DNA from 2 places in the Brevibacillus sp. AG162 genome. Region 2 is predicted to be linked to the other one. Evidence: riboswitches for the same ligand, from Rfam matches in the RefSeq annotation. Region 2 holds a riboswitch; the other holds the start of a gene.
The links. A riboswitch is a leader RNA that binds a small molecule or an ion and turns the genes downstream of it on or off. The one in region 2 is predicted to bind FMN.
Positions count from the first base shown of each region.

Region 1: it holds a riboswitch for FMN, as region 2 does, so the genes downstream of both, ribD (bifunctional diaminohydroxyphosphoribosylaminopyrimidine deaminase/5-amino-6-(5-phosphoribosylamino)uracil reductase RibD) here and FB479_RS22875 (ECF transporter S component) in region 2, are expected to answer to the same signal.

Region 1 covers NZ_VFNO01000007.1:232,356-235,769, reverse strand. Annotated here, with positions in the region: gene FB479_RS21345 (bifunctional 3,4-dihydroxy-2-butanone-4-phosphate synthase/GTP cyclohydrolase II) at 1-2, opposite strand, end outside; gene FB479_RS21340 (riboflavin synthase) at 19-675, opposite strand; gene ribD (bifunctional diaminohydroxyphosphoribosylaminopyrimidine deaminase/5-amino-6-(5-phosphoribosylamino)uracil reductase RibD) at 695-1,801, opposite strand; FMN riboswitch at 1,936-2,080, opposite strand; FMN riboswitch at 2,193-2,341, opposite strand; gene FB479_RS21330 (HAD family hydrolase) at 2,409-3,077, opposite strand; gene FB479_RS21325 (YdbC family protein) at 3,074-3,414, opposite strand, start outside.
Region 2 covers NZ_VFNO01000009.1:10,665-14,078, reverse strand. Annotated here, with positions in the region: gene FB479_RS22880 (ABC transporter permease) at 1-486, shown strand, start outside; FMN riboswitch at 797-951, shown strand; gene FB479_RS22875 (ECF transporter S component) at 1,186-1,797, shown strand; gene proS (proline--tRNA ligase) at 2,111-3,414, shown strand, end outside.

The sequences.
Region 1 (3,414 bases), on a different contig from region 2:
ATGCTTTCTCCCTCCTACTCACGCGAAGCCGTTTTCCTGCAAAAAGGCTAGACTGAGCCCGCCAGATTTTTCTGTACCGCCATGGTTTTGATAACCTAACAAACGCTCCACATATTTACCGATGACATCTGTTTCGAGATTCACCAAGTCCCCAGGTCGTCTGTCTGCAAGGCTCGTATTCGCCAGCGTATGCGGAATGATCGAAACGGTAAAACCGCTATCGTTTACGTCCACCACGGTGAGACTGATGCCATCTATACAAATCGATCCACGGGTAATAACGTACTTCAATAGCAGCGGTTTGGCCTCAATCCGAAACACGACAGCATTCGCATTTACCTCTCGTGAAACAACCGTTCCGGTCCCATCCACATGTCCGGAGACGATATGCCCGCCAAAACGATCCCCCAGCCGCATCGCTCTCTCCAAATTGACCCGTTGTCCGCTGCGTAATTGGCTCAAGCTCGTCTTGTTCATCGTCTCCGGCATCACATCGACGCTAAACTGACGATTGGTATAAGAAGTAACCGTAAGGCAAATGCCATTGACCGAAATACTGTCGCCGAGCTTCACCCCTTCGAGTACCTGCTGTGCGCGGATAACCAGTCGACTCGCCTGTTCGTTCCCTTGAATCGATTCCAACACGCCCACTTCTTCGACCAGTCCCGTGAACATGCTCTCTCCTCCTCACTTGCTACGTCTGATCCTCCCATTGTGGGTACCCGATAATCTGTACATCGTCTTTCCCGATCGATGTGATCGTGACATTCGTCAGTTGTACTGCTTCTCCCATCGTCGCAAAGCCTTGACCACCGAATGGCGAGGGCGCGCCGCTTCCTCCGATCAGCTTTAGCGCGATATGGCTCACGACCTTTTGAATCGCTCTCGCCTGCAAAAAGGAGCCGTTTACTTCCTGCCCGCCTTCCACAAGCAACGAGGTGATCCCCAGCTCTCCCAACGTATCCAGTACCTTTTCCACGCGAATTGGCTCTGCCGTTGTGATGACATTTACTCCGTTTGCCGTGAGCAGCTCCTGTTTTTCCCTTGGGGCGGCACCTGTCGTAAAGATCCATGTCTTCGCATCTGCATTCTGGACAACACGGGCATCCAGCGGCGTCCGTAAATAGCTGTCCAAAATCACGCGAACTGGCTGGCTTCCAAAACGCTGCTCTTCCTTGCGCGCCGTCAACAGTGGGTCGTCAGCGAGAATCGTTCCTACCCCAACCAGGATTGCATCGTGCTGCCTGCGCAGTTCATGCACCTCTGCCCGAGCCTCTGCTCCAGTAATCCACCGACTGTGTCCGGTGAACGAAGCGATTTTCCCGTCCAATGTACTGGCCGTCTTTACCGTCACAAATGGACGTCTGGTTTGGATGTAATGAAAAAAGACTTCATTGAGCGCCTTCGCTTCCTCTTCTCTCACGCCCACCGCCACTTCCAGCCCTGCTGCCCGCAGCATCTCGATTCCTCGTCCCGCCACTAGTGGATTCGGGTCGAGCGTAGCTACAACGACACGACTTACATCAGCTGCGATCAATGCCTCTGCACACGGCGGTGTTTTCCCGTAGTGACTGCAAGGCTCAAGCGTCACGTACGCCGTCGCGCCTTGCGCTTTTTCCCCAGCCATCCGCAGAGCATGCACCTCGGCATGCGGTTCGCCAGCGCGCAGATGCGCTCCCATCCCCACGATGGTTCCATCCTTCACAATCACAGCTCCGACCATGGGATTCGGGCTGGTTTGGCCTCGTACCGATCGTGCCAGCTCCAGCGCCAGATCCATGTACCTGCTGTCCTGTTCCATACCGCACTCCTTTCTGTTCCATCATTCCAGCCAACCACAACGCAAAAAGCCCTTGAAACTTCAAAGCGTTTCAGGGCATAGGGAAAGAAGCCTTACCTCATCCGTTTTTTGAAAAAAATAAATGAAGAAAGCACAAAAATCTTCTTCCATCCGGACTGTACCGTCGGCTCTGGTTTTTCACCAGATCAGTCGCTGCAAGCGTGGTCAGCGAGTCGCGGGCTCAGACGTCCGTACGTCATTACCGCCGGTCAGGAATTTCACCTTGCCCTGAAGATTGTCGCTATGAAGTTTTTACGAAAAACAAAAACACCCGTGATTAGTATGCTCAGGGCGTTGAGAAAGAAGCCTGACTTCAACCGTTTTTTGAAAAAACAGCGAAATAGGCCATTCCAAATACCTTCTCCCATCCGGACTGTACCGTCGGCCTTGGATTTGCACCAAGTCAGTCGCTATCAACTGCTTACGATAGCGAGTCGCGGGCTCAGACGTGCGTTCGTCATTACCGCCGGTCGGGAATTGCACCCTACCCTGAAGGCTGGTATTCAGTTATGCAAAGTATAGCACATTTTTCGTTATTGTCTGTAATCATTTATTGGGGAAGTGCACTTTACCCTTGCTCGCACTTTTCAAGAACGGTCAGGAGTTCTTTCAAATCATTTATGTACGCCTTTGGCACTACACCATTTTGCTCCATGTCCTGCTCGTTCCCTTGATAGGCAATAAAAGCAACTTGTCCGTCGCAGGCTGCCTTACCATCGATCCACGAATCCCCGATCATCGTCCAAGACGAAACAGGCCAATCTGGCTTGCGGCTGCGAATATAGTGAATGCCGGAGGGAGATGGCTTCAAGGTCGCCATCTGCTCGCGGGCGACGATTTCATCAAAATAAGAGGCGATTCCTGTCTCGTTCAAAGCCTCCTCTGCGGCGGCATAAGCGTTATTCGTCAGGATATACAGCTGATAGCGGTTCTTCAACTCCTCTAGCACTTCTACCGCGTGCTGCTCCAAAACAGCGCCATGCATCCCTTCCTTCTCGATCGCGGTTACCGCATCCCACATTGCTTGCTCCAGATCTCTCGTCATCTGCTCCGTTTTTCGCCCGATCTCAATGAGCTGCGATGCGGTATGCTTTTCCCACTCAAATGTAGAAGAAACGATCCCATTGTCCACCCATAGCTGAAAAATGGCCCACTTCATATCGGCAAAATTGATCCTGGATTGCAACAAGGTGTTGTCCATATCGAAAATAATGCCTTTTTGAAAGGTTCTGCTCATTTTGTGCCTCCTTTTTTGATAATACGCCATGCTGGTTCAAGTATGACGGAATAATCTGGTGTCTGCTCTTTCTCATTGATCTGGCTACTATCCTTTTTCCACAGTGACGCGGTCAAATACTCAATGCTGTTCTTTTGGCTTTGAGCAACGACTCCTCCCAGCATGGCCTCAGTCGCTGACATCCCGTCTTTGGCACAGACTACGCCAAGAATTTCCCCGTTCTCTAGAGCACCTAGGATATTTCGTTCACCCATATCCACGATCTTTGAGAAAAGCTTTACTGATATGGCTTCGTACGTCTGACTCTGCCCTGACTGATGAAAAATCGGATCGTGGT
Region 2 (3,414 bases):
CCGATTCACAATCTGGCGCAGGTGTGCCTCGAGTCGATTGCGCCAGACCGTATTTTTGGAGTCATAACCGGGATTATCATCATGGGGTATGCTGCCATTCAACTCGATTTGTCGTTTTACTGGTACGACGTGTTCATCTTTATCGGGCTCTCGATCAGCGGGGCATTGATTTACGGTGGCGTGTATACCGCGATTGCTGCGGTTAGCTTCTTTTCCGACTCACGTACAGGGATTGCCCCGATGATTTACAACATCCAGCAATATGGGCGCTATCCGGTAGACGTTTACAACAAGGCTATTCGCTTTGTGCTCACCTACGTGCTGCCGTTTGCCTTCGTGGGTGTTTATCCGGCGGCATACTTTTTGCGCAAGGAAGTCTGGTACACATATGCGGCAATGACACCGGTAGTGGCTGTCATTTTCTTCGGTATCGGGCTTCTCGTTTGGAACTGGGGTGTCACGAAGTATCGAGGAGCGGGTTCTTGATGATTTATAATCTGAAGTCGTTGTGGTAATATTAAAAGCATAATGTAAAAAAAACCGTCCCGGCGGCAACCGGAACGGTCGGTACAATAGGCGCTTCCCGCAAAGGGGTGCGGCTCAGATCTGGGTGTGAAATAGACCGCTGAGGTGTCAACTCAAGGGCGGTCTATTTCTTTTTGGTCAAGGTAACTACCAAGCCGATTATTGTTATACCAACTAAACAAATCGGAAAAATAAACAAAAAGTGTCGCTTTGGCAGTTTCCTCTATTGTCAAATCAAAAAACAGCAGTATAATATGCTGTATACAACTACACATTCCTTCGGGGCAGGGTGAAATTCCCGACCGGCGGTGATCATGCTTTGTGCATGTTAAGCCCGCGAGCCTCCCGAGCTGCAAGTAGCGACGGAGTGCAGGATCTGGTGTGATTCCAGAGCCGACAGTACAGTCTGGATGGGAGAAGGATGACGACAGTACGTTTATCACACGTGCTTGTTTGCCTGTGCAAACGGGATGAGAACGTAGAGGCCAGCCCTCTTGTTTCTTGTACCTTTTATTTGCGCATGGTTTTGTCATACGCTTGCAAATGCCCTGTGGAACCTATAGCCACAGGGTTTATTCTGTTTGTGTAACAAGACGTGTGAGCTTACAACGACTGTTGCCATTCCTCAAGAAGGAGTAGAAAAATGAGGAGATGGTAAACATGAAAGAAACAGCGCTGCATTCTTCGCGCACACGTGCAACCCAAAAGCTGGTGACGATCCCCATGCTGGCGGCCGTTGCATTTATTCTGCAGTATCTCGAGGTTCCTGTTCCGCTGATGCCAAGCTTTTTGAAGCTCGACTTCAGTACACTCCCGGCATTGATCGGGGGACTCATATACGGACCTGTAGCCGGCGTCATTATCGAGGTACTTAAAAATACACTGCACATGCTCTTCAAAAATACAGACGGTCTGTTGATCGGTGAGCTCGCAAACGTTGTAGCAGGATCAAGCTTTATTTTTGCGGCTGTCTACATGCAGCGTCTCGGCCAAGGCAAAAAAGGCTTCCTGACGGGTCTTGCTCTGGGAACGTTGTTGATGACGATTGTCATGGCTGTGGCAAATGCGTATGTGCTGTTGCCTGCGTACGCTGTGCTTTATCAAATGCCGATTGAACAGCTTTTGACCATGTTCAATGCGACAAGTATCTGGTCATTGGTTCTGTACGGAATCGTACCATTCAATCTCTTCAAAGGTGTTATGATTTCAGTGGTTGCGTATCCGATCTACGTGAAGCTCGGCTCCAGAATCGCTGCCCGTATCAACAATTGACAACCACGATGTGACTCGCTAATATGTTTAGTTAATAGATAGTCACAAAAGGCTATGAAAGGACCCGCAGCTATTCCCTCGTAACAGAGAGTCGGCCCTAGTCTGGAAGGCTGATACGCAAAGGATAACTGCCCCCCATCCTGAAGCCGCTGGTGAAGAGCTGAGCCGGATGCCCACCGTTATCGGGTTATCGAGAGGACTATGGCGTATGCTGTAGTCAATCAGGGTGGTACCGCGGAAGTTGATCCTCCGTCCCTTTTAGGGATGGGGGATTTTTTGCATTTTACGTAAGAATAAAAAGGAGCGTAGACGGATGAAAGAGGACAAAGCGTTTGTAAAAGAAATTACACCGCAATCGGAGGATTTTTCGCGTTGGTACATCGATGCCATTAAAAAGGCGGATTTGATGGACTACACACCGGTACGCGGCTGCATCGTGTTCAAGCCGGATGGCTTCGAGCTATGGGAGCGAATTCAAGAGGCGATGAATAAGCGCTTCAAGGAGACAGGGCATCGCAATGCCTATTTCCCGATGCTGATCCCCGAGTCCTTCTTTCAAAAAGAAAAAGAGCATATCGAGGGCTTCAATCCAGAGCTGCCTTGGGTAACAGAGGCTGGGGGCGAGCCGCTAGAGGAAAAGCTGGCGCTACGTCCAACCTCTGAGACGATCATCGGTCATATGTACAGCCAGTGGATTCAGAGCTACCGCGACCTGCCTGTATTAATCAACCAATGGGCAAACGTTTTTCGTTGGGAAAAGCGGACAATACCATTCTTGCGGACATCGGAGTTTCTCTGGCAGGAAGGCCACACGGCACATGCGACAGAGGAGGAAGCTCGTCAGGAAACGATGCAAATGCTGGAGATTTACCGAGAGGTCGTCGAGCAGGAGCTGGCGATTCCGGTTTGGAAGGGACAAAAAACACCGAGTGAACGCTTTGCTGGTGCTGTCGACACGTATTCCATTGAAGCGATGATGAAGGATGGCAAAGCAGTGCAAGCGGGCACCTCGCACTATTTGGGCGATAAATTCGCGCGCGGCTTTGAAATCAAGTTTTTGGATCGTGACAATCAGTTCAAGTACGTTCACACCACATCATGGGGAACCTCTACGCGGCTGATTGGTTCGATGATCATGGTGCATGGCGATGACCGCGGTCTCGTGTTGCCGCCTCGCATGGCTCCGACACAGGTTATTATGATCCCAGTCGGTCCGATGAAGCTGCGCGAGAAGGTGATGGAGGCGTTTGATCCACTCTTTGAGGAGATCAAGACTGCAGGCGTGCGTGTCCGTGCCGATCTTCGCGAAGAAACACCAGGCTGGAAGTTCAATGAGTGGGAAATGCGCGGAGTTCCTCTGCGTTTGGAGCTCGGCCCGCGTGACGTGGAAAATGGTCAAGTAATTCTGGCTCGTCGTGATACGGGGGAGAAGGTGACGGTTTCACTTGAAGGTATCGCGCAGACAGTTGTTCAACTGTTGGAAGAGATTCAGCAAAATATGTTCCAAAAAGCACTCGCCTTCCGTGATGAGAACTCACATTTGGGGATCGATACACTGGAGCAGCTATCCGCTCATATTGCAAAAAACGAGAGCGAAAACAAGACGAGCGGATGGGT